DNA from 4 places in the Streptomyces sp. NPDC033165 genome. Region 3 is predicted to be linked to each of the others. Evidence: riboswitches for the same ligand, from Rfam matches in the RefSeq annotation. Region 3 holds a riboswitch; each other region holds the start of a gene.
The links. A riboswitch is a leader RNA that binds a small molecule or an ion and turns the genes downstream of it on or off. The one in region 3 is predicted to bind cyclic di-AMP.
Positions count from the first base shown of each region.

Region 1: linked by a shared signal. The riboswitch ahead of ACZ5WC_RS11500 (M23 family metallopeptidase) and the one ahead of ACZ5WC_RS29765 (M23 family metallopeptidase) in region 3 are both predicted to bind cyclic di-AMP.
Region 2: linked by a shared signal. The riboswitch ahead of ACZ5WC_RS25585 (M23 family metallopeptidase) and the one ahead of ACZ5WC_RS29765 (M23 family metallopeptidase) in region 3 are both predicted to bind cyclic di-AMP.
Region 4: linked by a shared signal. The riboswitch ahead of ACZ5WC_RS18740 (transglycosylase SLT domain-containing protein) and the one ahead of ACZ5WC_RS29765 (M23 family metallopeptidase) in region 3 are both predicted to bind cyclic di-AMP.

Region 1 covers NZ_JBVIPK010000004.1:61,630-69,368, forward strand. The annotation lists gene ACZ5WC_RS11495 (M16 family metallopeptidase) at 1-1,172, shown strand, start outside; cyclic di-AMP (ydaO/yuaA leader) riboswitch at 1,395-1,561, shown strand; gene ACZ5WC_RS11500 (M23 family metallopeptidase) at 1,574-2,374, shown strand; gene ACZ5WC_RS11505 (GntR family transcriptional regulator) at 2,596-3,303, shown strand; gene ACZ5WC_RS11510 (HPr family phosphocarrier protein) at 3,485-3,766, opposite strand; gene ACZ5WC_RS11515 (bifunctional acetate--CoA ligase family protein/GNAT family N-acetyltransferase) at 3,940-6,987, shown strand; gene ACZ5WC_RS11520 (DUF5998 family protein) at 7,048-7,644, shown strand; gene ACZ5WC_RS11525 (alkaline phosphatase family protein) at 7,644-7,739, shown strand, end outside.
Region 2 covers NZ_JBVIPK010000012.1:142,712-150,450, forward strand. The annotation lists gene ACZ5WC_RS25565 (aspartate aminotransferase family protein) at 1-1,172, shown strand, start outside; gene ACZ5WC_RS25570 (helix-turn-helix domain-containing protein) at 1,245-1,853, shown strand; gene ACZ5WC_RS25575 (DUF6126 family protein) at 1,897-2,070, shown strand; gene ACZ5WC_RS25580 (tyrosine-protein phosphatase) at 2,094-2,906, opposite strand; cyclic di-AMP (ydaO/yuaA leader) riboswitch at 3,351-3,511, shown strand; gene ACZ5WC_RS25585 (M23 family metallopeptidase) at 3,515-4,501, shown strand; gene ACZ5WC_RS25590 (SGNH/GDSL hydrolase family protein) at 4,664-5,491, shown strand; gene ACZ5WC_RS25595 (STM4011 family radical SAM protein) at 5,504-6,421, opposite strand; gene ACZ5WC_RS25600 (STM4012 family radical SAM protein) at 6,429-7,739, opposite strand, start outside.
Region 3 covers NZ_JBVIPK010000018.1:17,154-24,892, forward strand. The annotation lists gene ACZ5WC_RS29760 (PrsW family intramembrane metalloprotease) at 1-912, shown strand, start outside; gene ACZ5WC_RS29765 (M23 family metallopeptidase) at 964-1,998, opposite strand; cyclic di-AMP (ydaO/yuaA leader) riboswitch at 2,010-2,162, opposite strand; gene ACZ5WC_RS29770 (PP2C family protein-serine/threonine phosphatase) at 2,372-3,595, opposite strand; gene ACZ5WC_RS29775 (MerR family transcriptional regulator) at 3,886-4,632, opposite strand; tRNA gene ACZ5WC_RS29780 (tRNA-Met) at 4,757-4,830, opposite strand; gene ACZ5WC_RS29785 (CU044_2847 family protein) at 5,412-5,738, shown strand; gene ACZ5WC_RS29790 (AAA family ATPase) at 5,782-7,739, shown strand, end outside.
Region 4 covers NZ_JBVIPK010000007.1:161,605-169,343, forward strand. The annotation lists gene ACZ5WC_RS18725 (helix-turn-helix domain-containing protein) at 1-657, shown strand, start outside; gene ACZ5WC_RS18730 (SAM-dependent methyltransferase) at 632-1,438, shown strand; gene ACZ5WC_RS18735 (PucR family transcriptional regulator) at 1,515-3,032, shown strand; gene ACZ5WC_RS18740 (transglycosylase SLT domain-containing protein) at 3,111-3,965, opposite strand; cyclic di-AMP (ydaO/yuaA leader) riboswitch at 3,969-4,127, opposite strand; gene ACZ5WC_RS18745 (FAD-dependent oxidoreductase) at 4,609-5,970, shown strand; gene ACZ5WC_RS18750 (SpoIIE family protein phosphatase) at 6,055-7,739, opposite strand, start outside.

The sequences.
Region 1 (7,739 bases), on a different contig from region 3:
CGCGGGCGCTGTCCGAGGGCACCGACAAGCACAGCGCCGAGGAGTTCGCCGCCGAGCTGGAGCGCTGCGGCGCCACCCTGGACGCGCACGCCGACCACCCCGGTGTCCGGGTCTCCCTGGAGGTCCCGGCCTCCCGGCTGGCCAAGGCCCTCGGTCTGGTCGCCGAGGCGCTGCGGGCCCCGGCCTTCGCCGAGAGCGAGATCGAGCGCCTCGTCGGCAACCGCCTCGACGAGATCCCGCACGAGCAGGCCAACCCGTCCCGGCGCGCCGCCAAGCAGCTCTCCAAGGAGCTCTTCCCGGCCACCGCCCGGATGTCCCGTCCGCGTCTGGGCACCGAGGAGACGGTGCGCCAGATCGACGCGGCCGCGGTGCGCGCGTTCTTCGACGCCCACGTCCGCCCGTCGACCGCGACCGCCGTGATCGTCGGTGACCTCACCGGCATCGACCTGGACGCGCTGCTGGCCGACACCCTCGGCGACTGGTCGGGCAACGCGGGCCAGGCCCGCCCGGTCCCGCCGATCACCGCGGACGACACCGGCCGTGTGGTCATCGTGGACCGCCCCGGCGCGGTCCAGACCCAGCTGCTGATCGGCCGGATCGGCGCCGACCGGCACGAGAGCGTGTGGCCCGCACAGGTGCTCGGCACGTACTGCCTGGGCGGGACCCTCACCTCCCGGCTGGACCGGGTCCTGCGCGAGGAGAAGGGCTACACCTACGGCGTGCGCGCCTTCGCCCAGGTGCTGCGCTCCAGCGGCCCCGACTCGGGCGGCGCGGCCATGCTCGCGATCAGCGGCTCGGTGGACACCGAGTCCACCGGACCGGCGCTGGAGGACCTCTGGAAGGTCCTGCGGACGCTGGCCGCCGAGGGGCTGACCGACGCCGAGCGCGAGACGGCCGTGCAGAACCTGGTGGGCGTCGCCCCGCTGAAGTTCGAGACCGCTGCCTCCGTCGCGAGCACCCTGGCCGACCAGGTCGAGCAGCACCTCCCCGACGACTACCAGGCCCGCCTCTACGCCCGGCTCGCCGAGACGGGCACGGTGGAGGCGACCGCCGCCGTCGTCAACGCCTTCCCGGTGGACCGGCTGGTCACGGTCCTGGTGGGGGATGCCGCTCAGATCGAGGAGCCCGTAAAGGCGCTCGGCATCGGAGAGGTCTCCGTCGTCACCGGCTGACGCAAGCGCACCGCAACGGGGCAAACGGGACCCCGACGAACAGCAGTTCGTCGGGGTCCTCCCTTTTTGCCCTATTGAGGCAGTTGGTCGGATTTGGTGGAGAGGTTGCCTGTCTGCCCTGTGGGATGTGCGACAAATCCCCTTGTCCGTTTGGTGATGGGAAGGCGGCCCGCTTAGCGTCGGCTCCGCTGTCCGTCACCCGTATGCCGCATCCGCGGCGCCGGGCAGCGATCGCCGAGTCCCCGTCAGGCGCGAGCCTGGGGAGCCGGGGACCCACGCAGTCCCTGGGGTGAATCGGAGATCCGCGCCACACCCGGCGCGGCGATCCGTAGGAGACCTTCCTGCTCCGAACCCGTCAGCTAACCCGGTAGGCGAGAGGGAAGGAAAGGATCAGCCCCTTCATGGCGTTCACCCGTGCCACCGGGAAGCACCGTGCCCCGAGCCGCCTCACGCGCCGGAGCGCCCAGGCCGCCGGAATCGCGGCTCTGACCACCACCGGAGTCCTCGGCTCGCTGGCCTCTCCGGCCCTCGCCGCGGACGCCGAGGCGCCCAAGGTCGTCGACACCGGCCTCACCCAGGCCATCGCCCTCGACGCCACCCTCGCCGAGCAGATCGACGCCCAGGCGAAGGCGCAGCAGCAGCAGGCCGAAGCGATCGCGAAGGCGAAGGCCAAGGCCGCCGCCGAAGCCAAGGCCAAGGCGAAGGCGGAGGCCGAGCGCAAGGCCGAGGCCCGTGCCAAGGAGATCCGCGAGGAGAAGGCCCGCGCCGCCCGCGCCGCCGAGCGCGCCCGCCTGAACGCCTTCCACCTCCCGGTCGCCGGATCCCACGTCACCACCGGCTACAAGGCGGGCGGTTCGCTCTGGTCCTCCGGCAGCCACTCCGGCGTGGACTTCATGGCCCCCTCCGGCAGCTCCGTCGTCGCGGTCGGCGCCGGCACGGTCGTCGAGGCCGGCTGGGGCGGCGCGTACGGCAACAACATCGTGCTCCGGATGGCTGACGGCACGTACACCCAGTACGGCCACCTCTCCTCGATCGGCGTCTCCGTCGGCCAGAGCGTCGCCTCCGGCCAGCAGATCGGCCTGTCCGGCTCCACCGGCAACTCCACCGGCCCGCACCTGCACTTCGAGGCCCGGACCACCCCCGACTACGGCTCCGACATGGACCCCGTCGGCTACCTGCGCTCCCACGGTCTGAACGTCTGACCCCACCCGCGCACCCCGCTTCCCGAAGGCCCCGGCTCCCCGCCGGGGCCTTCGGCAATTCCGGCGGAATCCCTCGTACCGGGGTGTGCGACAGGCCTTCTCCGGCCAGTTGATATCCATGGATTCCGGCCTGCCGTCGGAAATTCCGGCGGATTGCAATAGAGTCACGGAACAGACGTCGGGCGGCCGCGTTTCGCGGGGATTAAGGCGGAGGTTCGGACATGCGCATTCCCGCGCATTCGGTATGCACGGCAATCCGTGACGACATCGTCTCCGGTGTCTACGAGCGCGGCAGCCGCCTCACCGAGGAGCTGCTGGCCCGGCGGTACGGGGTCTCCCGCGTCCCGGTCCGTGAGGCGCTGCGCACCCTGGAGTCCGAGGGCTTCGTCGTCACCCGCAGGCACGCCGGCGCCTGTGTCGCCGAGCCCACCGAGCAGGAGGCGGCCGACCTGCTGGAGGTGCGGATGCTCCTGGAGCCGCTGGGTGCCGCGCGCGCCGCCCAGCGCCGTACGGACGCCCACCTCAAGGTGCTCCGCGGGCTGGTGAGGCTCGGTCAGGAGCGGGCCCGCCGGGGCGAGGGCGAGGATCTGCGCTCGCTGGGCGGCTGGTTCCACGAGACCCTCGCCCAGGCCTCCGGGAGCCCTGGCCTGATCGCGCTGCTCACCCAGCTCCGGCACAAGATCGCCTGGATGTACGCGGTCGAACAGCCGGTCCGCCCGGCCGACTCCTGGGCCGAGCACGGCGCCATCGTGGACGCCGTGGCACGGGGCGACGCCGAGCGGGCCAGGGCGCTCACCGCCCAGCACGCGGAACGCGCGGTGGCGGCCCACCGGCTCCGCCGCCCGGACCGGCCCGGCCACCGCGCGGCCGCCGGGCCCCGGGTGAGCACTTCGCAACCTGGCGTAAACATCGCGAGTGCCCGTCATTAACAATCGCGCCGTATACAAAGGGGGAGTAATTGCGGAGGGTGGTATTCGTGCTGCCCGAATTCCCGGTGCACGGATATCTCCGGGAAAGCGAAAGAGCCGCAGCCCCGGCAAGGGGTCGCGGCTCTCACGTATTTCCGTCCGGTGGGGGCGGGCGGATCGCCCGTGGGGCGGGCGGGACGGGTCAGACGGTCTCGGGAAGCTCTTCCAGCCCCTCGGCGACCAGCTTCGCCAGCCGGTCCAGAGCGGCCTCGGCGTCATCCGCGTCGGACGCGAGGACGATCTCCTCGCCGCCCTGTGCGCCCAGGCCGAGCACGGCGAGCATGGAGGCGGCGTTCACCGGGCTGCTGTCGGCCTTGGCGATCGTCACCGGCACGCCGGACGCCGTGGCGGCACGGACGAAGATGGAAGCGGGGCGGGCGTGCAGGCCCTCGGCCCAACCGACGTTTACGCGGCGCTCAGCCATGGTTCTGCCCTTCACATATCAACGGTTGTCTAGACCAGTCTCTCATGCGGTGCGCAGTGCTGTGCCCGGCCTCCCGTCCGGGCCCCGCGCCCCGGCCGCCCTCGGCCGGGCCTCATCAGACTGCCCCGGTACCGATCCCTCCGCGACCGGGATGCCCGCCGTAGGCTTTGTCCATGCAGCCCACGCCGGAGCAGAGTCCGCATCACGCGTACCCCGACCACTGGGAAGCGGACGTGGTGCTCCGCGACGGTGGCACCGCGCGCATCAGGCCGATCACCACGGACGACGCCGAGCGACTTGTCAGCTTCTACGAGCAGGTGTCCGACGAGTCGAAGTACTACCGGTTCTTCGCCCCGTATCCCCGGCTATCCGACCGGGATGTGCACCGCTTCACCCATCACGACTACGTCGACCGGGTGGGACTGGCCGTCACGATCGGCGGCGAGTTCATCGGCACGGTCCGCTACGACCGCATCGACGACCGGGGCCGCCCCGCCTCCGCCCCCGCCGACGAGGCCGAGGTCGCCTTCCTCGTCCAGGACGCCCACCAGGGCCGTGGCGTCGCCTCCGCCCTGCTCGAACACATCGCCGCGGTCGCCCGCGAACGCGGCATCCGGCGTTTCGCCGCCGAGGTGCTCCCCGCCAACAACAAAATGATCAAGGTGTTCCGGGACGCCGGATACACCCAGCGCCGCAGCTTCGAGGACGGCTCCGTCCACCTCACCCTCGACCTCGAACCCACCGAGAAGTCCCTCGCCGTCCAGCGCGGCCGCGAACAGCGCGCCGAGGCCCGCTCGGTCCAGCGCCTGCTCGACCCCGGGTCCGTCGCGGTCATCGGTACCGGACGCACCACCGGCGGGGTGGGCCGCACCGTCCTGCGCAACCTCCTCGCCTCCGGCTTCACCGGCCGTACGTACGCGGTGAACCGGGCCTTCGACGAGGGCCTGGCCACCCTCGACGGGGTCCCCGCCCACCGCTCGCTCGGCGAGATCGACGAGCAGGTCGACCTCGCGGTCATCGCCGTCCCCGCCCACCGGGTCCCCGAGGCCGTCGCCGACTGCGGGGAGCACGGCGTCCAGGGCCTCGTCGTCCTCTCCGCCGGCTACGCCGAACGCGGCTCCGAGGGCCGCGAGCTCCAGCGCGAACTGGTCCGCCAGGCCCGCTCGTACGGCATGCGGATCATCGGCCCGAACGCCTTCGGCATCATCAACACCGCCGAGACCGTCCGGCTCAACGCCTCCCTCGCCCCCGAGTCGCCGGCCCGCGGCCGGATCGGCCTGTTCACCCAGTCCGGGGCGATCGGCATCGCCCTGCTCTCCGGCCTCCACCGGCGCGGCGCCGGGCTGTCCTCGTTCATCTCGGCGGGCAACCGGGCCGATGTCTCCGGCAACGACTTCCTCCAGTACTCCTTCGAGGACCCGGACACCGACGTGGCCCTGCTCTACCTCGAATCGCTCGGCAACCCCCGCAAGTTCACCCGCCTCGCCCGCCGCACCGGCGCCGTGAAGCCCGTCGTCGTGGTGAAGGGCGCCCGGCACAGCGGCACCAGCCCGCCCGGCCACGCCGTCCCCGTCAGCCGCATCCCCGACACCACGGTCTCCGCCCTGATGCGGCAGGCGGGCGTGATCCGCGTCGACACCGTGACCGAGATGGTCGATGCCGGGCTCCTCCTGGCCGACCAGCCGCTCCCGGCGGGCCCCCGGGTCGCGATCCTCGGCAACTCCGAGTCCCTCGGCCTCCTCACGTACGACGCCTGCCTCGCCGAGGGGCTCCGCCCGCGCCCGCCGCGCGACCTCACCACGGCAGCCTCCCCGCAGGACTTCCGGGACGCGCTGGCCGAGGCGCTGGCCGACGGGACGTGCGACGCCGTGATCGTCACCGCCATCCCGTGGGTGGGGGAGAACGGCGAGGCCGAATCCGGCGACGGCGAGGTGCTGGCCGCCGCCCTGCGCGGAGCCGCGGCCGGGGGCCCGGCCAAGCCGGTGGCCGTCGTCCACGTCGAGATCGGCGGCCTCGCCGAGGCCCTGGCCGCCGCGAGCAGCACGGCCGCGCCCCGCCCCGGGTCGCCGCCCCTTGCCGCAGCCCGGACCACCGCCCCGGGAACGGCCACCGGGCCGGGAACGGCCACCGCCCCGGGAACGGCCACCGCCCCGGGAACGCCCACCGCCCCGGGAACGCCCACCACGCCGGGAACGCCCGCTGCCCCGCCCACCCCCACCGCCCCCCGAACACCGGCCACGGCGCCCTCGGCCGTCCGGGCCGACCGACCCGCCGGGCCCGTGTCGCAGCCGGACGCGGCGGCCGGGGCGCGTACCGGCGCCGAGCAGCCGCAGCCCGCCCGCGTCGGCCGCATCCCCGCCTACCCCGCCGCCGAACGCGCCGTACGCGCCCTCGCCGAGGCCGTGAAGTACGCCCAGTGGCGACGGCAGGCGGCCGTGCCGGGCAAGGTCCCCGAATTCCTCGACGACACCATCGACGAGGCCGGGGCCGCCGCCCTGATCGAGGCGCAGCTCGCCACCGCCCCCGACCCGCGCGGACGCCCGCTCACCCACGACGAGGCCCGCGAGCTGCTCGGCCGCTACGGCATCCCCGTACGTCCCACGCTCCCCGCCCCGGGCCCAGAGGCAGCCGTCGCCGCGGCCGCCGTGCTCGGCTACCCGGTGGCGCTGAAGACCACCGCACCCCACCTCCGCCACCGCGCCGACCTCGGCGGGGTCCGTCTGGACCTCGCCGACGAGGAGGCGCTGCGCCGGGCGTACGGAGACCTCACCGACCTCCTCGGCAAGCCCGCCGAACTGCTCCCCGTCGTCCAGGCGATGGTCCCGCGCGGTGTGGACACCGTCGTGCGGGCCTCCATCGACGCGGCCGCCGGGGCCGTGCTCTCCTTCGGCCTGGCGGGCGCACCCTCCGAACTGCTCGGCGACACCGCGCACCGGCTGGTCCCGGTCACCGACCGCGACGCCGCCGAGCTGATCCGGTCGATCAAGGCGGCCCCGGTGCTGTTCGGCTGGCGCGGCTCCGCCCCGGTGGACACGGCGGCGCTGGAGGAGCTGCTGCTGCGGCTGTCCCGGCTGGTCGACGACCACCCCGAGGTGGTCTCCGTGGCGCTGGAACCCGTGGTCGTGGCCCCTCAGGGCATCGCCGTGCTCGGCGCGAGCGTCCGGCTGGCCCCACCGCCGCCGCGCGGTGACCTCGGCCCCCGCCGCCTCCCGAACTACTGAGGGCCCCGGTGTCTGCCGGGGCGTCCCCGGCAGTCACCGGCCCGCCGTAGGATGGTGCTCATGGCAAAGACCGGTACGACGACCCAGGGGCTGCGCGCGGCGATCGAGCGCAGCGGCTACTACCCGGCCCTCGTGGCCGAGGCGGTGGAGGCCGCCGTCGGCGGAGAGCCGGTCGCTTCGTACCTGGTGCACCAGGAGACCACCTTCGACTCCAACGAGGTGCGCCGTCATGTGACGGTGCTGGTCCTGACCGAGCACCGGTTCATCGTCAGCCACACCGACGAGCAGGCCGCCGACAGCGGCTCGCCCACGGCGCACGCCACCACCTCCACCGAGTCGGTCAAGCTCGACCGGATCTCCTCCGTCGTGGTCAGCCGGGTGGTGGCCGACCCGGAGAAGTACGTCCCGGGCACCCTGCCCCGCGAGGTCGTCCTCACCATCGGCTGGGGCGCGGTCTCCCGGATCGACCTGGAGCCCGCCGCCTGCGGCGACCCCAACTGCGAGGCCGACCACGGCTATACGGGCAGCTCCACCGCCGACGACCTGAGCCTGCGGGTCAGCGAGGCCGGTGACGGCCCCGACGCGGTCCGTCAGACCCTCGCCTTCGCCCAGTCGCTCTCCGAGGCCACGGCCGCGACCGCGGCGACCGGCCGCTGATGGCCCAGCCCGCCTGGCAGGACCCCGTCCCGCTTGCCCTGGACACCGCGCCCGTCCCCGAGTACGGCAGCGGCTCGCTCGCCGATCTGCTGCCG
Region 2 (7,739 bases), on a different contig from region 3:
GCCGGCACCACCCGGTCGTCCGGCAGGCCCTGCATGACGTCCTCGACGCCCAGCTCGCCGACCTCACCCGCTTCGACTGCCAGCCGCTGCCCGGGCTGCTCGCCGAGAAACTCCTCGCCCACAGCCCGCACCTGGGGCGCGTCTTCTTCGGCAGCAGCGGTACGGAAGCCGTCGAGACGGCGCTGAAGTTCGCCCGCTACGCCACCGGCAGGCCCCGCATCCTCTACTGTGACCACGCCTTCCACGGGCTGACCACCGGCTCCCTCTCGGTCAACGGGGAGCGCGGGTTCCGCGACGGCTTCGCGCCGCTGCTGCCGGACACCGCGATCGCGCTCGGGGACCTGGACGCGCTGCGCCGCGAGCTGAAGCGGGGCGATGTGGCGGCCCTGGTCATCGAGCCGATCCAGGGCAAGGGTGTGCACGCCGCACCGCCCGGCTTCCTGCGGCAGGCCCAGGAACTGCTGCACCGGCACAAGGCGCTCCTGATCGCCGACGAGGTGCAGACCGGCCTCGGCCGGACCGGCGACTTCTACGCCTACCAGCACGAGGAGGGCGTGGAGCCCGACCTCGTGTGCGTGGCCAAGGCGCTCTCCGGCGGTTATGTGCCGGTCGGCGCGACGCTCGGCAAGGACTGGATCTTCCGCAAGGTCTACTCCTCGATGGACCGGGTCCTCGTCCACTCCGCGAGCTTCGGCTCCAACGCCCAGGCGATGGCCGCGGGCCTCGCCGTCCTCACGGTCATGGAGGAAGAGGAGACCGTCGCGAACGCCCGGCGCACCGGCGACCTGCTGCGCGAACGCCTCGCGGCACTGGTGGACCGCTACGAGCTGCTGCACGAGGTGCGTGGGCGCGGGCTGATGATCGGCATCGAGTTCGGCCGCCCCGCCTCGCTGAAGCTCCGCAGCCGCTGGACCATGCTCCAGGCGGCCCGCAGGGGACTCTTCGCCCAGATGGTCGTGGTGCCGCTGCTCCAGAAGCACCGCATCCTCACCCAGGTCTCCGGCGACCACCTGGAAGTGATCAAGCTGATCCCGCCGCTGATCATCGGGGACGCGGAGGTGGACCGTTTCGTGGCTGCGTTCACGTCCGTGATGGACGAGGCGCACAGCGGCGGCGGGCTGATGTGGGACTTCGGCCGGACCCTGGTCAAGCAGGCCGTGGCCAACCGCTGACCGTCCCGTCGAGACGTTTGCCTCCTGGGCAAGTTATTTGCCCAGGAGGAAAGATCCTGGCCCAATGGAGGTATGAACCCTCCGGACGAAGGGGCGCCGGACGAGCTCCCCGGCGTCGCATCCCGACTGCGCGAGCTGCGCCGCGGCCGCGGCCTCACCCTGGAGGGCGCCGCCCGGCGGGCCGGACTCTCCCCGGCCCACCTCTCCCGCCTGGAGACCGGCCGCAGGCAGCCGTCGCTGCCGATGCTCCTGGGGCTGGCGCGTATCTACGGTACGACGGTCTCCGAGCTGCTCGGTGAGCAGCCGCCCGAACGCGACGCGATCATCCGAGGCGGCGGCTTCGAGGGCGCGGAGGCGGACGGCTGGCTGTACCGGCAGGCCGGCGGTTCCGGCCGTGCGATGCAGGCGCTGCGCGTCCGGGTGCCCTACGGGGCCCAGGGTGACCTGGTCCGGGTGCACCCCGGCGAGGAGTGGCTGTACGTGCTCGGCGGGCGGCTGCGGGTCGGGCTCGGCGACACCGTGCACGACCTCGGCCCCGGCGACAGCGCCCACTTCGACTCGCTCACCCCGCACCGGATCGCGGCTCTGGACCACGGCGGCGCGGAACTGCTCTTCGTCCACTCCCTGCTCCAGAGCCCCGCGGCCGAGCTCTGCCTCGGCAACGCCCTCCACGTGCGCTGAGCCCTTCGTTCCACCGGCCGCGAGGCCGGCAGAGAGGACCGTCATGTCCGATTCCGAGCACTACGACCCGCTGAGCCCGCGGCACCCGAAGAAGGGTGACTCGCAGGAGCGCAGGATGCCGCGCGGCCTCGTGATCCGGCTCTTCGCCTACCTCGTGGTCGGCCATGTGATCGCGGCCTTCCTCTACCTGCTCTTCGTGGTGGCGGGCGCGGAGTGACCCGCTGACCGCGCACGAGCTCGTCAGCCCTGGTCGAGCAGCCGCTCGCGCAGCCGCTCCCGGGTCTGGGGGGAGACCTTCAGCCCCTCCGTCAGGTAGCGGTCCGTCGTACCCCAGATCTCCTCGATCGTCGCGAAGGCCGCCGCCAGGTATTCGCGCTGCGCCCCGAAGAGCGGGTTGAGGAGCTCCATCACCTCGGGGGACATCCCGGTCTCGGACATGTCGGCGCGCTGCACCTTGTACCGGCGGTGGGGATCGTTGGACTTGAGGTAGTCCGTCTCGATCGCCTCGCGCTCGACGCCGACCGCCAGCAGCGAGACCGCTATCGAGAGCCCGGCCCGGTCCTTGCCCGCGGCACAGTGCATCAGCGCCGGGACGCTGTCCTCGGCCAGTGCGTGCAGGACCCGGCTGTGCTCGGCGGTGCGGTCCTTGATCGTCGACCGGTACATCCGGATCATGCGCTCGGTGCCCTGGCCGTCCGCGAGGATCGAGCGCAGCTGCTCGATGTTCCCGTCGCGGACCAGGCGCCAGAACTCGGCGCCGTCGGCCGGGTCCGAGAGAGGAATGCTGACATTGCGGACACCGGTCAGCTCGATGTCGTACCCGTCGAACCGGTGGTCGGCGGAATTGCGGAAGTCGAAGACCGTGTGCAGCCCGAGCCCGCCGAGGAAGGCCGCGTCCTCGGCGGTGGCGTGCGCCAGGTGGCCGCTGCGGTAGAGCCGGCCGAAGGCGGTGTGCCGCCCGTCCGTGGTGGGGAGCCCGCCCACGTCGCGGAAGTTGCGGACTCCGGTCAGGACGGTCTCTGCCGGCGGGACCTGCGGCACCTGCTGTGTCACGGGGGCTCCTGGGATCTCTGGCGCCGGCGCGGCTCGCCGGCGAGGGCGCTCCCGTGACGATACGACATCGATTCGACGGAAAATCATTACGGTTGCCCGCTCCGGCCGGGGTGTCGCGGGGGTGTGTCTGACGCCGCATCACGAGCCCCGCCCGCGACATGTCCGTATTGGTGCATTTCGCAGAACATGCCCCGCTAATGGGGGAGATGGGATTCCGTGGGTGAGCGGGATCATATCCGTGACGGTCCGTGGTGATCGCTCCCCGGCCCGTTCCCGTTGCCCGTACGGAAAGCCAAGATCCGTAATCCACGGAGTGTGACCGGAAATCCGGACCGCGATCGAATCCATGATTCCCGCGCGCAACCGATGGCTTGTTCTGCTCGTCCTGACTCGTTTACGGTCACCGTCAATCCGGGCGGACCGCCTAATCCTGCCGCCGCCCGGAATTCGCACCCACCCACTCACGTGTGGCAGGAGCGGGGGACCCAGGTAAGTCGCCGACCCGGAGCGATCCGGACCGGCTCGGGGTGAAGTCGCCACCGTGCGACCGGGCATCTCCAGCCCGAACCCGACAGCTCACCTCGCAGGCGCCGGAGAGGAAATTCCCCATGCCCGCAAAGGGTAAGCACCGCCGTCCGAAGTCCGGCCCGATCTCCCGCGGCGTGCTCGCAGCGGGGACCGGCGGCGCCGCACTCGCCCTCCCGCTCATCGGCGCCACCGGAGCCAGTGCCGCGCAGCAGGCCGCTCCCGCGGTCAAGCCCGCCGCCGCGTCGGTCGCCGCCGCGCACACCGCGCCGCAGACCGCCCCCGCCGCGTCGAAGGCCGCCCCGAAGACCTACTCCGTGGTCCGGGGTGACTACCTGTCGAAGATCGCCGCCGAGCACCAGCTCAAGGGCGGCTGGCAGAAGCTGTACAAGGACAACCGCTCCACCGTCGGCGAGAACCCCAGCCTGATCCTCCCCGGCATGAAACTGACCCTCGGAGCCAAGGCGTCCGCCCCGGCCGCGCCTTCGAAGGCTGAGAAGTCCGCCCCGGCTCCGCAGGCCGCCCCGAAGAAGGCCGAGCAGGCCCCCAAGGCCGCCTCCAAGGCCGCGCCCAAGGAGGACCCGAAGCCGGACACGATCTCCGCCGACGACTCCGAGGGCTCCGGCAGCTCCGCGCGGACCGGCTCCTCCGAGGCGACCGGCTCCGGCTGGACGACCCCGCTGGCCAACGCCAACGTCACTACCCAGTACCGCGCTTCCGGCTCCAGCTGGTCCAGCGGCTACCACACCGGCTCGGACTTCCAGGCCCCCTCCGGCACCCCGATCCGCGCCATCGGCCCGGGCACCGTGGTCTCGGCCGGCTGGAGCGGTTCGTACGGCAACGAGGTCGTCATCAAGCACGAGGACGGCATGTACTCCCAGTACGCCCACCAGTCCTCGCTGAGCGTCTCCGTCGGCCAGACCGTCACCGGCGGCCAGCAGATCGGGCTCTCCGGCTCCACCGGCAACTCCACCGGCCCGCACCTCCACTTCGAGGTCCGCACCGGCCCGGGCTACGGCTCCGACGTCGACCCGATCGCCTACCTGCGACAGCACGGCGTCTCCCTCTGATCCGAGGGCAACAAGAAATGAGCGAGGGGCGGTGCGCGGCGGCGCACCGCCCCTCCGCTTATTCCAGCTTTACCAAAACCTGACCGGGTGGTCTATCTCACCACCCGTCAACCCCATATTACGGTCGCGTAGGTCACATTGAACGGTGCAGGATAGGTGCTTGTGGCAGACGATTCGAGAAACAACCAGCAGCACATCATCGGGTCGTACGCGGCGATTGGCGACAGCTTCACCGAGGGCGTCGGGGACCCCGGCCCCGACGGGACCTTCGTCGGCTGGGCGGACCGGTTCGCGGTGCTCCTCGCCGACCGGCTCCCGGCCCCCGACGTGGCGACCAGCCCGGAGGACTCCCCGCACGGGGACTTCCGCTACGCCAATCTCGCCGTACGCGGACGTCTCCTCGACCAGATCGTCGAGGAGCAGATCCCCCGCGCCAAGGAGCTGGCCCCCGACCTGGTCAGCTTCTGCGCGGGCGGCAACGACATCATCCGGCCCGGGGCCGACCCCGACGACCTGGCCGAGCGCTTCGAGCGGGCGGTCGCCGATCTGAGCAACGCCGTCGGCACGGTCATGGTCACCACCGGCTTCGACACCCGGGGCGTTCCGGTGCTGCGCCACATGCGCGGCAAGATCGCCACGTACAACGTCCATCTGCGGGCCATCGCCGACCGCTACCACTGCCCGGTGCTGGACCTGTGGTCGCTCCGCTCCGTCCAGGACCGCCGAGCCTGGGACAACGACCGGCTCCACCTGTCGCCCGAGGGCCACACCCGCGTCGCGCTGCGCGCCGCCCAGGTCCTCGGCCACGACGTGCCGGCCGATCCCGACCAGCCCTGGCCGCCGCGGGCCCAGCGCAGCACTTTCGACGAGGGACGCGACAACATCCAGTGGGCCCGGGAGTACCTCGTGCCGTGGATCGGGCGGCGGCTGCGCGGCGAGTCCTCCGGCGACCACGTCGAGGCGAAGCGTCCCGACCTCCTGCCGCTGTAGCGGTCGCGGAGGTCACGGCTCCAGCAGAGGGAGCGTACGCCGGGACGGGCTCGGCACCACGAGCCCGTCCGAAGGCATGCCCACCCCGGGTCCGGCCGGTATCCGCTCCAGGACACCGCCCGCGAACACGTCGTACAGCGGCAGCGTCTCCAGGTGCACATAGCCGATGTGGCAGTCGCACACAGCGATCGGACAGGCCCGCGGGCCGAGCGCCCGGCGGTAGCTGCCGTCGTAGAGATTGCCCAGCTCCGCCTTGACGAAGTGACAGCGCCGCACGGTCCCGTCGCCGTCCACCGAGACCACCGACTCACCCGTCCGGCAGGGCAGCCCGGCCGAGCGGTGCGGATGCCTGCTGTACGGGAACAGGGGGTCCAGCTCCGTCCACAGCTCCGCCTCCTCGTCGGTGTACGTATGCCCCTCGGCCGCGTTCACCCACAGGTAGACCTCCTCGGGCAGCGCCGCGCGCAGCCGCCGCGCCTCGTCGAGGTGTTCGTCGAAACCCACCACGCCCACGCTGTAACGGATCCCGAGCCCGGACAGCTCCCGGCACCGGCCGAGGAAACGCTCGTACGGAGTCTGCCCCGGGTGGTACGTGCACCACAGCGCGACCCGCTCCGGGTCGGCGTCCGCCAGCCAGCCGGTGCGGCAGCTCAGATTCGTCTGGATCGCCACCCGCCCGATGTGCGGCAGATGGGACAGCTCGGTCAGCGCCCTGCGGTACCAGGAACGGACCAGCCCCTCGCCCCACGGAGTGAACAGCACGGACAGCCGGTCCCCGGTCTGCTCCGCCGCCCAGCCGGTGAACCGCTCCAGCGCCTCCCGGTCCGCCGTCAGCCGCGCACGGCTGTCCCGCCGCTTGGCGAACGGGCAGTAGGGACAGTCGTAGTCGCACGAGGCGAGCGGGCCGCGGTAGAGAAGAGTCAGGTCCATGTCCCGGTCACTTCCGCTCGTACGCGGCCATCGCGGCCCGCACCCCGGGGGAGAACAGGGCGGGACCCAGCGCGTCGGAGTGGGCCAGCCCCAGCGGGGACAGCCGCAGCAGCCCGTTGGGCGCCGCCCGGTCCAGCCAGCCCCGGGCCGCGAACTTGGCCAGCTCGGCCGGGAAGTCCGCCCCCGGGTCCGTGCCGAACCGCGCGCGGTAGTCGGCGACCGGCAGCCCCGCCGCCTGGAGCAGCGACTGGAGCAGATGCCTCCGGCGCGCCTCGTCGGCGTCCACGAACCGGCCGACCTCGGCGCGCGAGAAGTCATCGGTGGCGGTGAAGCGGTCGATGATCGACCGGATCTCCCGCATGTCCACCGCGTAGTCGAAGGAGTAGTGCAGTCCCGCCGTGTAGGAACGGGCTCCGCAGCCCAGGCCGATCATGCCGTCGGTCTGGCAGGCGTAGTCCTCCGGACCGTCCTGCGCCTCGCGGGGGGCGTCGGCGCGCCGGAACATCCGCATCGACACCTGCTCGTAGCCGTGCGCCAGCAGATGGTCCCGGCCGACCGCGTACAGCCGCAGCCGCTGCTCGTCCCAGGCGGTCTGCTCCAGCGCCTCCGTATCCGGACCCACCGCCGTACCCAGGCGGTGGAGGCCGGTGAGCGGGCGGACGTACAGCGGATAGAGATACAGCTCCTCGGGCCGCCAGGCCAGCGCCGCGTCCAGCGAGGCGAGCCAGCTGCGCTCGGTCTGCCCGTCGATGCCGTAGATCAGGTCGATGTTCAGCACCGGGATCGCCGCCTCGCGGATCCGGCCGAGCGCCGCCTCCACATCGGCCCGGCGCTGCGGACGGACGGCGGCCCGCGCCTCGGCGTCCACGAAGCTCTGTACGCCGATGCTGACCCGGGTCGCGCCCCGGTCGGCCAGCACGGCCAGCCGGTCGGCCGTCGCGGTGGACGGGGAGGTCTCCACCGACAGCGGCACCGAGCGCAGGTCGGCGCTCATCCGCTTCTCCGCTGTGTCGCAGAGCCGCTCCAGCTCACCGGCGGTGAGGAAGGTCGGCGTCCCGCCGCCGAAGGCCGCCGCCGCGAACCGCACAGGACCCTCGTCGCCCAGCGCGTCCCGTACGGCCACCGCCTGCCGGTCCAGGGCGTCGAGATAGCGCGTCGTCAGTTCCTCGGGCGCGCCGATCCGGGTGAAGAGGTTGCAGAAGCCGCAGCGGACCTCGCAGAACGGTATGTGGAGATAGAGGGACAGGGCGTCCTTCGGCTCCGCCGCCCAGAGATCGCGCAGCGCGGGCCGGTCCGCCAGCGGGCGGTAGGCCGTCTT
Region 3 (7,739 bases):
GTGTTCCGCAGACGGGAGTTCAGCGGGGTGGTGGACGGGATCGTGGTCGCCGGGTTCACCGCGACGGGCTTCGCGTTCACCGAGAACATCCTCTATCTGGGCAACGCCTTCGGCGAGGACCAGCTCCAGGGCAGTTCGGGGTTCGCCTCGGTGACGGTGGGGACGTTCTTCGTACGGATCGTGATGTCGCCGTTCGCGCACCCCCTGTTCACCGTCCTCACCGGCCTCGGCTTCGGCTTCGCGGCCGTCAGCGCCCGCCGCCACCGGGTCCGCCGGATCGCCCTGCCGCTGCTCGGCCTGCTTCTGGCGATGGGCCTGCACGCCCTGTGGAACGGCTCGGCGTCCTTCGGCCCGTACGGCTTCTACGCGGTGTACGGCATCGTCATGGTCCCGGCGTTCGGCCTGGTGACCTGGCTGGCGATCCATTCGCGCCGGCGGGAGCTGCGTACGCTCGCGGCCGAACTGCCCGCATACGCGGCGGCGGGCTGGCTCACCCCCGCCGAACCGCAGGCGCTCTCCTCGATGCGGGCCCGCGGCATCGCCCGCGACCTGGCCCGCCACTGGCAGCGGGACCGGCTCCGCGGCCGGGCGGCGGCCCGCGCGGTCGCGGAGTACGAGTCGTTCGCGACGTCCCTGGCGGGCCTGCGCCGCCGGGCCCGGCACGGCGCGGCGGGCGCCGACTTCGCCGCACGGGAACGGGAGCTGCTGCACCACCTCTGGCAGCGCCGTGACATCGCGGCCCCGGCCCTCGCCGAGGCCGCCCGCCTGACGACCCGCCCGCAGTACGCGTACAGACACGCGCCCGGCTACGGGCACGGATACGCATACGGGCCCGGGCAGGGGCACGGCTACGCGTACGCACACGCCTACGCAGACGGGCCCGGGTACGGAAACGAGTACCGGCAGCCCTGACGTCGGGGGGTGTGCGTCAGGGCTGCCGGGGTTCCGGGGTGAGGAGGAGGCTCAGACGGAGAGGCCCTTGCTGTTCAGCCAGGCCATCGGGTCCATCGCCGAGCCGCCCGCCGTACGGACCTCCAGGTGGAGGTGGACACCGGTCACGTTGCCGGTCGCGCCCATGCGGCCGATGGTGTCGCCGGTAGTGACCTTCTGGCCGGCCGAGACGTCGATCGAGGACTGGTGGGCGTACCAGATCTCGGTGCCGTCCTCCAGTTCGAGCACCGTGCGGTAGCCGTACGAACCGGCCCAGCCGGCCGACTTGATCGTGCCGCTGTGCACGGCCTTGAGCGGCGTGCCGGTCGCCCCGGCGAGGTCGAGGCCGGTGTGCTGACCGGAGGACCAGAGCGCGCCGGACTGGCCGTAGGTCGAGGTGACCGTGTACGAGGAGGTGGGCAGGGAGTAGCTGGCGGCGAGCTTGGCGAGGCGCTCGGCCTCCGCCTTCTTCTTCGCCGCTTCCTCCGCCGCCTTCTTCTCGGCGGCGGCCTTGGCCTCGGCCTCGTCCTGCTGCTTCTTCGCCTCGACGGCCGCCTTCTCTGCCGCGGCCTTCTCGGCGGCGGCCTTGGCCTCGGCGTCCGCGCTGGCCTGCTGCTGCTCGGCCTGCTGGAGGATCCGGGCGCGCAGGGCCTCGCCCGCGTCGGTGGCGCCCTGCTCTGCCTCGGCGCTGGTGAGCCCCGCGGAGGTGAGCGGCGCGGCCGCGGCGACCGGGGCGGCCTCCACGTCGTCCGACATGAAGGACCCGACGCCGGGAAGGGACTTGGCGTCGGGAAGGTTGTCCGCGATGGAATCGGGAAGAGAGATGGAGACGGGTGCCTTGTCCTGAGCGGTGGCCATGCCCCCCGCTCCGACGGCCGCTATGACGCCGACCCCGAGGACGGTGGAGCTACGGGCCAGACCACGCTGCTTGGCTACGCGGTGCCTGCCGCGCACGGGACGGATGGACTCCTCGGTGGGATTCCACTCCCCCACGGACCGCTCCGCGCCACCGAAGGTGTCGGCACTGAAGGGTGACGGGGCCTCAGGGGCAGGCTTGTTGGACGCCACGTGGGCGCACTCCTTTCCTTCCTTCTCGCCTACCGGGTTAGCTGACGGGTTCGGAGCAGGAAGGTCTCCTACGGGCCCCTCCGTCTCTCACGAGACGCAGGCGTCCGATTCACCCCATGTAGGTGGTTCCCCGGTTCCCTTGCGGAATTCGGCGCTCGCGCGCGGCGCCGTCCTGACGACGGCTGGGACGACCGCGCTGCGTTATCGAACGTTAATAGACACACGGGCCCGAATCCAAGCTGTTCCTGCTGATCATTAACGACTTCGATGGGGACTTACAGGGAAGAAACGGGCTAAATCAGGCGACTTGACCGCACCTCAGCGACACCCCACTTTCTGACGTTGCGTCAATTGTTATGCGGAGCGACGCGCTTCAGTTACGTACCGTGCCATCGCCCCGCCCCACGATCTTCACCGTCGTCCGCCGCTCCGGCTGCCCCTCCGCCGGCCGGCCCACCGCGAGCAGCGCCATGTCATCTGTGGACCGCCCCCCGGTGTGCAGCCGTACGTCATCGGTCAGCGCCGACAGCAGCTCCTCGGGGCCGGGGAAGATCCGGCCGCGCAGCCGGGCCGCGGGATCGTAGAAGACCCCGTTCGCGTCCCGGGCCTCGGACAGGCCGTCGGTGAAGGCCAGGAGAGTGGCGCCGGCGGGCATCGCCCACTCGTCGGACCGGTCCGGCCACACCCCCAGGTCCATCCCCAGCGGCAGCGCGGGCACGGAGGGCGCGAGCACCTCCAGGGCGCCGTCCACGTGCAGCAGGATCGGCTCGGGATGCCCCCGGTTGACCAGCCGCACGGTGGCCGAACCGGGCGGGATCTCTGCCAGTACGGCGGTGATGAACCCCTCCATGGCGTCCAGCCCGTACCGACGCGTCCCCTCCCGCGCCAGCGCCCGCTCCAGTCGCTGGGCGACGCCCTCCAGGGACCGCTCCTGCTCGGCGGCCTCCCGGAACGCCCCGATGATCACCGCCACCGTCTCGACGGCACCCAGTCCCTTGCCGCGCACGTCGCCGACGACCAGACGGACGCCGTACGGGGTGTCCGCGACGGCGAACAGGTCACCGCCCACGAACTCGTCCGCCTGGGCCGCCTCGTACCGCGCGGCCACGTGGAGCCCGCCGATCCGCTCGGCCGGTGTCGGCAGGACGGCGCGCATGGCGGTCTCCGCGATGACCCGCGCCGAGGCCAGCTGCTCGTTGCTGCGCCGCACGACCCCGTTGATGACGAGGGCCAGCACCGCGGCGGTCAGCACGGTGATGGTCTCGATGACCGGGACCACCTGGGTGGACGTCCCGTCGGAGAGCCGCATCGCGATGACGGACAGGAACGAGGCGATGCCGGTACGGACGGTCCGGGACCGGGAGAAGAACGGCGCGGCGATCAGCGGCGCCGCCACGAACAGGGGAACGGCGGTGAAGTTGGGCGGAGCCAACGAGTCGAACAGCAGCCCGCCGACGATCAGGAGCGCGGGCAGCAGCCGGACGAACCGCCGGGTGCCCCTGCCGCCGGGCGTCACCGCCCCGTCCGGGGACCCGAGCACGGCGCGGCTCAGACCACCGGCGCTCCCGGCCACGCGCCCATGCCGCTTCTCGGCCAACCCCACCTGTGCACTCCTGCCCGGTCCACCCACGGCTGCGGACGGTACCGCGCCCCGTCCAGGCTTCCCGGAGCCGCGCCGGGCGGCGACTCCTCATCGGCCAAATAGGGGGAAGCCGGACGAGGACCCGGCCATCGGTGACCGATACGGCCGACGGCCGGCCAGGCAGTCCAAGCCCGCTCAGCCGGCCCAGGCCGCCCCGGCCCGCTCAGCCGGCCCAGGCCCGCCCGGTCGGCTCGGCCAACCCGGCCCGGCCATCCCGCCCATCCAGCCCATCCAGCCCAGTCGACTCAGTCGGAGAGCGAGCGCTCCGCGTAGACGGTCAGCGCGTCCCGTACGAGGGTGACGGTGTCATCCGCGTGGCGGTCGTAGTTCCGCGCGAAACGCGGATCGGCGACGTACATCTCGGCGAGCCCGATCACGTACGAACGGCTCGGCTCCCTCGTCGTCGCCAGCCAGGCGCAGTGCCGCCGCGCGATGTCCTGCGCCTCCTCGCTGTCCGGCGCGAGCCCGGCCTCCTTGGCCCGGCCCCAGTCGCGCGCGATGGCCTCCTGCTCGTCCTGGAACGCCTTCTTCTCCGCCGCCCCGAGCGAACGCCACCACCGGTCGCCCTCCTCGTACGCCTTCCGGCCCCAGCGCTCGGTCACCTCCTGCTCGTGGACGGTGTGGTCGAACCCGTCGAACACTTCTTCAGCCATGAGTTCCATCCCCTCCTGGGTCTTGTGGAGAGTGGTCCGCACCGAGGCGATCTGCCGCCCGATGCGCGCCTGCTCCTGTTCGAGCAGCCGCAGGTGCGCCCGCAGCGCCACCGCCGTGTCCCGCTGCCCCTCCAGTACGTCCTTGATGGCGGGCAACGACAGCCCGAGCTCCCGCAGCAGCAGAATGCGCTGCAACCGGACGAGGGCGTCCTGGTCGTAGTAGCGGTAGCCGTTGCTCCCGATCCGGCTCGGCGTGAGGAGACCGAGGTCTCCGTAGTGCCGGAGCGTGCGACTCGTGGTGCCGGCTTTTCTGGCGATTTCCTGGATGGACCACTCCATGCCGGAAACGCTAGATCTTTACGCTGCGTCAAGGTCAAGCGTCCCGGGCCGGTCGGGTCGGTGCTGTTCCCCGGAAACGACTCAGGCCCGGCACGCTGTGCGCGTGCCGGGCCTGCATCTTCAGTAGCGGGGACAGGATTTGAACCTGCGACCTCTGGGTTATGAGCCCAGCGAGCTACCGAGCTGCTCCACCCCGCGTCGGTAAACACCACTCTACGGCATACGGGGAGCGCACTCGACCAGCTGCCGCTGCTGCCTGCCTCCGCCGGCCGGCTCCGCTCCTCGGCACACAGCAGAAGGATCGCAGCGAAGGGCGCGTCCGGGGCTTTCCGGGCAGCGTGGGCCGCCTCTTCCAACTGCGAGCCGTGCGGGGGCGATACGAAGCATCGTCCGCCTACAGCAGACCCCGCCCGGAGGCACTCCAGGGCGGGGTCCGAAAGGTAGGCCGTGTGGGACTCGAACCCACAACCAACGGATTAAAAGTCCTGGTCGCAGCAGCCTAGCTGGTACCGAACGGTGCCACCGGGTCCGACATCACCTGGTCAGAGCGGACGGCTGGTGGCACACAGTCCGATTCGAACTGGCTCGTATCGGGACGTCCGCTCACGCATCGCTCACGCAAGAGGAATGCCAGCCTGCGCTCCTCGGACGTCGAGGATTACGATGCCAAATCCCAAGTCCGTCACTGGAGTCAGCTCCTCAGTACGCAAGTGACTTCTATGAGCCCCAAGTGCCACCCTGGGCTGTAGCATCGATCAATCCATGGTTTGGGGGGCCACATGTCTTCGCAGGTTGTCACGTACGCACTGGACGAGCAGACCACCGTGGGTTTCGAGATCGAGACCGACGACAACTTCCATCCGGTTGGCGCTGAGACTGCCATTGCTCGAGTCCGCGAGGCCGTCCAGCCGGCAGTGCAGGCGGCACGCACCGTACTCGACCAGGTCGCAGCCATGAAGCCGGATGAGGTTCAGCTCAAGTTCGGCATCAAGGTCAATGGCACTGCAAACTGGCTGATCGCCAAAGCTGCGACCGAAGCCAACTTTGAGGTCACCCTCACTTGGCGAGACGCCGCAACACCAGCTGGCGAGCCCACTCAGCAGTAGCAGGCGTAGCTAGCGGACCAGACGGCGACAGGGAAGACCGGTCATGGACAATCTGCCCACCAGGCCCGCCAACGACTCCTGGGTTGCTGCCGTCCATCGCACGGAGGCCGACGACTTCTCTCTTGGATCAGCCTTCGTTCTGGACTCCCATCGGGTGATCACCTGTGCTCATGTCGTGCGCAGCGCTGCGGATGCCGGGGACCCCCTGTGGGTGGCCTTCCCCAAAGCGGAGGAGAGTGCCCCTGCACGCATCCTCGTGCAAGAGATCCTGCTGCCACCTCCTGATCTTCAGCGCATCCAAGATGCTGCCGTCCTCCTTCTCTCCGAGCCTGTCCCAACAGCCCTCGCCCCTCGACTCCGCTGTCCTGTTCCTACCGACATGGTGAATCGCGATTGGTGGGCATTCGGCTTTCCTGGTGGTGAAGTACTAGGCAACTCCGCCGCTGGCCTAGTTGGTGAAGCCCTCGGTTACGGCTGGGTCCGGCTCGACACTCACTCCAGGTACCCCGTCAAATCAGGCTTCAGCGGTTCAGCGCTGTGGTCCCCTGAATATGATGCAGTCATTGGAATGGTCGGCCAGGCGAGTGGCGAAGGCGATGCTCGGGCCTTGTCGCTCTGGCAAATCGATCGCATATTTCCGGCGGAGAGGATCGGAGACCTCACCGCATGGAAAGTCGAAGCAGCTGGTGAGTCCGCACTTGCTTCCTGGGGCTGGTCACTACGGGACGATCCAGAGGCAGGACGGCATTGGCGACCACGCGCTCGCGGAGTTAGCATCGAGACAGAAAAAGGCTTCCGATTCCGCGGGCGAACCGCCGCGCTCAACACCATCAACAATTGGATCAGCAGCCCGCCGACGAGGAAGGCTCTCGTTATCACCGGGTCACCCGGCGTGGGGAAGTCGGCAGTCCTGGGGAGAATCGTCACCACGGCAGACCAGGAAATATCGGACCAGCTGCCAGTTAACGACGGCGCAGCGAGAGCACCAATTGGCTCTATTTCTTGCGCGGTACACGCTAAAGGTAAAACAGCCCTAGATGTTGCCACCGAGATCGCCGCAGCAGCCTCGGCAGCAATCCCAGAAGACATCGAATATCTTCCAGAGCGCCTACGAGAGGCACTCGAAGGCCGATTCGCGAGCCAGAATAGCGCCTCACAGAATGCCTTTACCGTCATTATCGACGCACTAGATGAGGCTTCTACCGCCCAACAGGCGCGACTGATAATCCGGCGAATAATCACACCCCTCGTTGAAACCTGCACGGACCTCAACATTCGGGTGATTGTAGGCAGCCGGCGCCGAGACGACTCTGGTGATTTGCTCGCATCATTTGGACGGGCACTAACGCTGATCGATCTTGACCACTCCGAATTTTTTGAGCAAGAAGACCTAAGATCGTATACGGTCGCAACCCTTCAGATGCACGGCGACGAACGCCACGATAACCCATACCTTGCCGATGAAATAGCAGAGCCTGTCGCCCAACGCATTGCGGATATGGCTGCGCGAAATTTCCTGGTAGCTGGATTGGTCGCTCGCACCCACGGGCTGCACGACCAAGAGCCAGTCCACCCTGATGAAATCGCATTCATTCCAACCGTAGACGGCGCACTATACGACTACCTCGACCGCATCCAACCGCTTTATGGCCATGCAGCCGAATCTGTCCTCACCGCTCTCGCTTACGCGGAAGCCCCTGGATTCTCACTTACTCTATGGTGTACAGCGATCAGTGCACTGGGCGGCCCCGCTATTCCAGAGACCGCTTTAGCCTCATTCGCTCGCTCTTCAGCCGCCAATTTTCTCGTCGAATCGAGTGGTGAGCACGGGCAGGAGTTGGCATATCGACTCTTCCATCAGGCCCTCAACGATACGCTAATAAGCGCTCGGGTCGAACTGCATTCACGTATCGAGGACGAAATGTCACTCGCTCACGCCATGATTGCAGAAGGTGAGCGAACCAGTTGGATGGGAGCGGACCCGTACCTGAAGCGCTCCCT
Region 4 (7,739 bases), on a different contig from region 3:
GAGGCCGAGGACATCATGGGCCGGCTCAACGCCGCGAACATGCCCGGCTGGTGGCATCCATGGCGGGACGCGATGGACCCCTGGCTCATGGACCTGATGAGCGTGGAGTCCGCCGCGAGCGTCGTCCGCACCTGGGACCCGGCGCTCGTACCCCTGCTGCTCCGGACCCCGGCCTACGCCATGGCCGTGGACGCGGCCCTGCGGCCCGAACTGGGCACCGGGGCGCGGCAGCGGCGGGCCGACCTGCTGGCGGAGCGTCAGAAGCGGCTGCGTGAACAGCAGGCGCGGGTGTGGGCGGTACTGCCGGTCACCGCGCTGCGCTGCCGGGTCGGCGGCCCCGAGGTGATGCGCGAGCAACTGAACGCGCTTCAGAGGGCCGCCGGGCGGCGGGAGGTGACGGTGCAGCTGCACCCCGACGGCGCGCCGCCGCACCCGCTCACCGGGGTGCCGGCGCTGAGTCTGTACCGGGTGGAGATCCGGGAGATCGCGGATCACGTGGTCCGCGAGGGCGGGCTGCCCGGGACGGCGGAGGTCTGGGACACCAATCCGTCCGTACAGGAATACCAAGCAATGCTGGACATGTCGTGCGTGATGGCGATACGTCCGGCCCGAACCAGGGAGATTCTTCAGGATGAGTACGACCGGGAATGGGCTTGAACTGCCCGCACAGATCGACACGTCCGTCGCGCACAGCGCCCGGGTGTGGAACTACTGGCTCGGCGGGAAGGACAACTTCCCGGCGGACCGGGCGGCGGGCGACGCGTACAAGAACAAGTACCCGCTGATCGAGACCTTCGCGAAGGAGTCCCGTGACTTCCTGCGCCGGACGGTCACCCACCTCGCCCGGGACGCCGGGATACGGCAGTTCCTGGACGTCGGCGCGGGCCTGCCCACCGCGAACAACACCCACGAGGTCGCCCAGCGGATCGCCCCGGAGTCGCGGATCGTCTACGTCGACCACGACCCGCTCGTGCTGCTGCACGTCCATGCCCTGCTGACGTCCAGCCCCGAAGGCGCGACCGCGTACGTCGAGGCGGACATGCGCGACACGGACACCGTCCTGGCCGGGGCCGCCGAGACCCTGGACCTGACGCGGCCGGTCGCCCTGGTGATCTCGGACGTGCTCGGGCACATCGTGGACTGGGACGACGCGCTGTCCCTGGTACGGCGGCTGGTGGAGCGGCTGCCCTCGGGCAGCTACCTCTCGCTCTCGCACTCCACCGCCTCGGACGAGGCGCACCGCGCCGTGCAGGACGAGTACAACTCATCCGGCGCCATCCCGTACATCTTCCGGGAGCCGGAGACGACGATCGCGTTCTTCGACGGGCTGGAGATGGTGGAGCCGGGGATGGTGTCCTGGCCGAACTGGCGGCCCGACGCGAACACCGGCACCACCACGGCCCGGGCCGGGTGGGGGGCCGTCGCCCGCATCCCGTAACCCCTGTCCGCAACCGCCGCGCCGCGCACCGGGATGGACCGGTGCGCGGCGCGCTCGGCCCGCAGAGGCGTACAGCATGAGCACCAGAGGTACGGCAGAGCCCTTCGAAGCCGATCCGTTCCGCGCCCGCGATACACGGGAAGCCGCGGCGGACCGGCTCCTGCGGGCCGCCATGCGCTCCGGTGCGCACCTGATCAGCGAGGCCGCCACCCTGATCAACGGCTCGGCAGTGCTGGCCGACCCGATCGCCGGAGCCGTCTACAGCACCCCCGCCGTCGCGGCCGCCGCCGGCGTCCGGGCGGCGTCCCACCCGCAGGACCACCCGCACCACGTCCTGCGGCCGGCGGCCGGCGCCGTCCTCGTCCTGCACCCGGCGCCCGTCGTCCGCGCCGAGCACACCGCCCTCGTCGCCACCACCACCGCGGCCCTGCTGGAGGTCCGGGGGCAGCGCGCCGCCGAACTGCGCGCCGAGCAGATGCGGCTGCACTCCACGCTGCTCCGGCTGCTCCTGGGCGGCCACACCACCGCCGTCACCGACACCCTGGGCGCCGACGGCCTCACGCATGTCACGGTCTACCGGCTCACCGGCCCCGACGTTCCCACCGCCCACCAGGTCCTCTGGCGCGCCGCCCGCCCCTCCCTCGCCGGGCACAGCGGCTCCTGCGCCCTGATCGGCGAGCTGGACGGCGAGCTCCTGGTCGCCGAACTCCACCGCGGCCAGGACAACGGGCGGATCCTCCGCCTGGTCTCCCGGGTCAGTGAACGCCACCACCTCCTCGCGGGCCTCGCCGGACCGCTCCCGCTCGCGGACATGCCCACCGCGCACGCGGACGCGGCCGCCGCCCGGCACAGCGCCACCCCCGCCCACCGCGTCGTCCCCGCCGATGCCGTGGGCGCCACACAGCTCGTCCGCCTCCTGGACCCCGGCTCCTACAGCCGGTGGGCGGCCGCCGTCCTCGGCCCGCTCACCCCGCAGCACCGGCACCTGCTCCTGGTGTGGCTGCGCACCGGCAGCACCCCGCGCGCCGCCGCCGCGCTCGGTATCTCCGCCGGCACCCTCCGCACCCGGCTGCGCGAGCTGACCGCCCTGCTCGGCACGGACCTCGACGACGCCACCGTGCGGGCCCATCTCCTCCTCGCCCTCCGCGCTCCCGCCTCCGGCGACCACAACGGCCACGCTCACGACGGCGGGCAGGGGGACTCGGGCCCGACGCCGCCGGGAAGCCAAGCGGCCGCGGGCCCGTACGGTCCAGCCCGGTTGAAGACGCTGCCCGCCGGGATTCTCGACACCGCCCCCGCCCTCTCCTGGGCCACCGGTCTGGTCGGCGGTCTCGAACCGCACCTGCGGATCGCGCTGGCCTGCTGGCTGCGCCACCACGCGAAGACCGCGCCCGCCGCGACCGAACTGCACGTCCACCGCACCACCCTGACGGTCTGGCTCGCCCAGTGCGCCGAGCATCTCGACCGGAACCTCGATGACGCCGCCGTCCGCGCCGAGCTCCACCTCGCTCTCGAAACCACCGCGGCCACCGACGGCGCGGACGACCCGCGCGCCCTGCCCCGGCGCGGCGGCCGCACCTACCGGCGTACCTGACGGCGGCAGCGGGAAACGGCGGAAGGCGGTGCCACCGCGCGAACGGGTGGCACCGCCTTCCGGGTCTCCGCGCCTCGGTCAGTAGGCGCCGAAGACGTTGTCGATGGAGCCGTAGCGGTCGGCGGCGTAGTTGCACGCGGCGGTGATGTTGGCGACCGGGTCGTAGCTGTCGGTCGAGGTGCCGGGCACGTGGTAGGCCTGGAAGGTCGGGTCGATGACCTGGAGCAGGCCCTTGGACGGGGTGCCCTTGGCGGCGTTGGAGTCCCAGTTGTTGATGGCGTTCGGGTTGCCGGAGGACTCGCGCATGATGTTGCGGTGGATGCCCTCGTAGCTGCCGGGGATGCCGCGCTCGGCCATGATCGCCAGCGACTCCTTGATCCAGCCGTCGAGGTCGTTCGTGTACGCGGTCGGCTTCTCGGCGGCCGGGGCGGCCTTCGCGACCGGGGCCGCGGCGCGCTCGGAACGGTCGGCGCGGTCAGCCGACTCACCGCGGGCGGCGCTCGCGGAGGCCTTGCCGGACTTGTCCTCCGACGGGGCGGCGGCCTTGGCGCCGATGGTCAGCGTGAGACCCGGGTGAATGAGGTCGGGATTACCGCCGACGACCTTCCGGTTCCCTTCGTAGAGCTTCTTCCAACCGCCGCTGACGGAATATTCGCGGGCGATCTTGGAAAGGGTTTCCCCGGCCGCCACGGAATGCTTGGCGGGCGCGGACTTCACGGCGGACCCGGAAGCGGCCTTGGTGGCGGAATTCACCTGGGCGGCCACGGAGACCGGGGCCACGGCCTGCTGCTGGGCGGCCGGGGCGGGGGCCGCGAAGGCGGTGGTGGCGCCGATCACCGGGAGAGCGAGAACGGCTCCGCCCGTGGTCACGGCGGCGAGGCCGCGGCTCAGCGAGGTGGACTTGGGACGGCGGTGCTTACCCTGTGCGGGCATGGGGAATTTCCTCTCCGGCGCCTGCGAGGTGAGCTGTCGGGTTCAGACGGGAGATGTCTGGCCGCATGGGCATGCGACTTCACCCCAAGCCGTTCCGGTAACGGTTCGGCGACTTACCTGGGTCCCCCGCTCCTGCCGTACGTGAGTGGGTTTCGGATTCCCGGACGGCGGCAGGATTCGGCGTTCCATCCGGATTGACGGTGACCGTAGGCGAGAAACGCCGAACGGAACAAGCCCCGCATTCCGCATCGCTGTTTTTCCGCATGATCGAAACAGGGGATTTCCGACGGGGGCCGCACCGTCACCGCGTCAACTTTCTTCGCACAGAAGGGAACCGAACCCTCCGGATCACCGTCCGCGCCCCGCGACGTGACGCTCACCACTTCCACCGGAGGTGGCGAAAACACGGCCAGGCAAATGCCTCAAGCGCCCTAATAAGCCCTTTACGGATGAGAGTTCCAAAGGAGGTAAATCACCCATATCGATATGGCGAAATGGACTTATCGGGCACGCTGGTCAGGGCCGGTCGAAGCGCTCGCCGGGCGATCGCTTACGGTGTGGGGTGGAGACTAGTAAGCCAACCCTTACCTCCGACGTACGCTGTACCTGCCCGCGTTCGCCCGCCCCGAAGGAACACCACGCCATGACACGCCCCGTCCGCGTCGCCATTGTCGGAGCCGGCCCCGCCGGTATCTACGCTGCGGACGCGCTGCTCAAATCCGAGGTCTGCCAGGACCCGGGGGTCTCCATCGACCTCTTCGAGCGCATGCCCGCGCCCTTCGGCCTGATCCGTTACGGCGTGGCCCCCGACCACCCCCGGATCAAGGGCATCGTCAAGGCCCTCCACCAGGTGCTGGACAAGCCGCAGATCCGCCTCTTCGGGAACGTCAGCTACCCGAACGACATCGGCCTGGACGACCTGCGCTCGTTCTACGACGCCGTGATCTTCTCCACCGGCGCCGAGGCCGACCGGGCTCTCGACATCCCCGGCATCGACCTGGACGGCTCCTACGGCGCGGCCGAGTTCGTCTCCTGGTACGACGGTCACCCCGAGGTCCCCCGCACCTGGCCGCTGACCGCGGAGAAGGTCGCCGTCCTCGGCGTGGGCAACGTGGCGCTGGACGTGGCCCGGGTCCTGGCCAAGACGGCGGACGAGCTGCTGCCCACCGAGATCCCGGACAACGTGTACCAGGGCCTCAAGGCGAACAAGGCGCTGGAGGTTCATGTCTTCGGTCGGCGTGGCCCGGCGCAGGCCAAGTTCAGCCCGATGGAGCTGCGGGAGCTGGACCACTCCCCCAACATCGAAGTCATCGTCAACCCCGAGGACATCGAGTACGACGAGGGCTCCATCGCCACCCGGCGGGAGAACAAGCAGGCCAACATGGTCGCGCAGACCCTGGAGAACTGGGCGATCCGCGATGTCGGCGACCGCCCGCACAAGCTGTTCCTGCACTTCTTCGAGTCCCCCGTCGAGATCCTCGGCGAGGACGGCAAGGTCGCGGCGCTGCGCACCGAGCGCACCGAGCTGGACGGCACCGGCAATGTCCGGGGCACCGGAGAGTTCACCGACTGGGACGTGCAGAGCGTCTACCGCGCCGTCGGCTACTACTCGGAGGAGCTGTCCAAGCTCCCCTTCGACGTGGCCTCCGGCACCGTCCCGCACGAGGCGGGCCGGGTCATCGCCGGGGACGAACACATGGCCTCGGTCTACGTCACGGGCTGGATCAAGCGCGGTCCGATCGGCCTGATCGGCCACACGAAGGGCGACGCCAACGAGACGGTGGCCTGCCTCCTGGAGGACCGCGCCGCCGGTCGGCTGCCCGAGCCGGCGACGCCCGCCCCCGAGGCCGTCGAGGCCTTCCTGGAGGACCGGGGCGTGCGGTACACGACCTGGGAGGGCTGGCACAGGCTGGACGCGCACGAGCAGGCGCTCGGCGCGGCCCAGGGCCGTGAGCGGATCAAGGTCGTGGAGCGCGAGGGCATGCTCAAGGCCTCGGGCGCCTGATCGTCGGCCGGGCGCCCCGGGCGCCGGACCTGACCGTCGGCCGGGCACGTCCCGGCGGACACCGCCCGGCCCTGGACGGGGCCCTCACCGGTCCCGACCGGGGCTGACGTCCGTCCGGGCGGGACCCGGGGCCGCCGTGCCGCCATCCGTGCGGGGCCGGCCCCGGGCCTCGGCCGTGCGCCCCGGCTCCGCACCCCGGAACGTCCGCCACAGGTCCGGTCCGGGGGTGTGCGCCTCGGCGGGCCGACGGACCGTCGAGGTCCCGGCCCAGCGGGCGGCCAGCAGGATCGCGATGTCGTCGGGGCGGTCGATGGCCGCTCGTGCCTCCCCGATGACCTGGTCGGCCGTGTCGGCCAGCGGGACGGCGCCGATGCGTTCGATCGTGGCGCGCAGCCGCTCGATCCCCTCGTCGATGTCGGTACCGGGGCGTTCGATCAGGCCGTCGGTGAAGAGCGCGAGCATGGCGCCCGGTTCGAGCCGCATCTCGGTGACCGGATAGACCGCCTGTCCGTCGATCCCGAGCACGATGCCGCCGGGCAGGTCCAGCACCTCCGTCCGGCCGTCGGGCCTTCGCAGCACGGGCTGCGGATGCCCCGCCCGTACGACACGGGCCACCCCGGTCGCCGGGTCGAGGACCACGTAGCAGCAGCTGGCGAACTGGCCCGGGTCGAGGTCGATGAGCAGCCGGTTCGTCCCGCTCATCACCTCCTGCGGGTCGTGGTTGCTCAGCGCGAACGCCCGCACCGCACTGCGGAGTTGGCCCATCGTCGCGGCGGCGGCGACACCGTGGCCCTGGACATCGCCGATGATCAGCGCGAGTTCGTGACCGGTCTCGATGACGTCGTACCAGTCGCCGCCCACCTCCATGCCCTGGGTGCCGGAGAGATAGCGCCCCAGCGTGTCCACCCCGTCGACCTCCGGCAGCCGGTGGGGCAGCAGGGCGTCCTGGAGTCCGCGGGCGAGGGCCGACTCACTGTCGTAACGCTGGGCGCGCTGGAGCGCCTGGGCGATGAGCCCGGCCAGCGCGGTCAGGACCGTGCGCTCCTCCGGGCTGAAGCCGCGCGGCCGGTCGAAGCCGAGGATGCAGGAGCCCACCGGCCGCCCCGAGGCGATCAGCGGCAGGAAGGCCCGGGCCCCGACGTCCGCGTCGATGGGGATGCCCGGGTAGGCCTCGGCCAGGTGCTGCATGGACTCGAAGAAGATCGGGCGGCCGGTGGTCAGGGTCTCCACCCCGGGAATCCTGACGTCGAGTCCGACCCCGTCGAAGCGGTCGAGGAAGCCCTTGGGGAACCCCGTCTCCCACGCCAGGTGCAGATGACGCTCGTTCAGCAGATAGATGGCGAGCTGGCGGCCGCCGAACGCGGGCAGCAGTTCCTCCGTGACCACGGCGGAGACCTGACGGGCCGTGACCGCCTCGGTCAGCGCGATGGCGAGGGCCACCGGACGGTAGAGCGCGGAGGAGCGGTCGGCGGTGGAGCCGATGCCCAGGCCGGGGGCGGTGACCGATCCGGGGGCGTAGGCCGGCCGGTCGGTCGCCTGGAGGACGACGCTCACCCCGTCGTGGCCCGGATACAGGGAGACGGACAGCCAGCGGGAGGGCGGGCGGCGGGCGAGGAAGTGGACGGGCTCGTGGGCGATCATGGCGGCCCGGTAGTGGTCCTCGTACGCCTCGTGCCCGAACCACGGCAGGGCCTGCCACACCAGACGGCCGACGAGCTCCGTGCGGGAGTGCCCGAGCAGCTCTTCGGCGAGTCCGTTGGCGTAGGTGA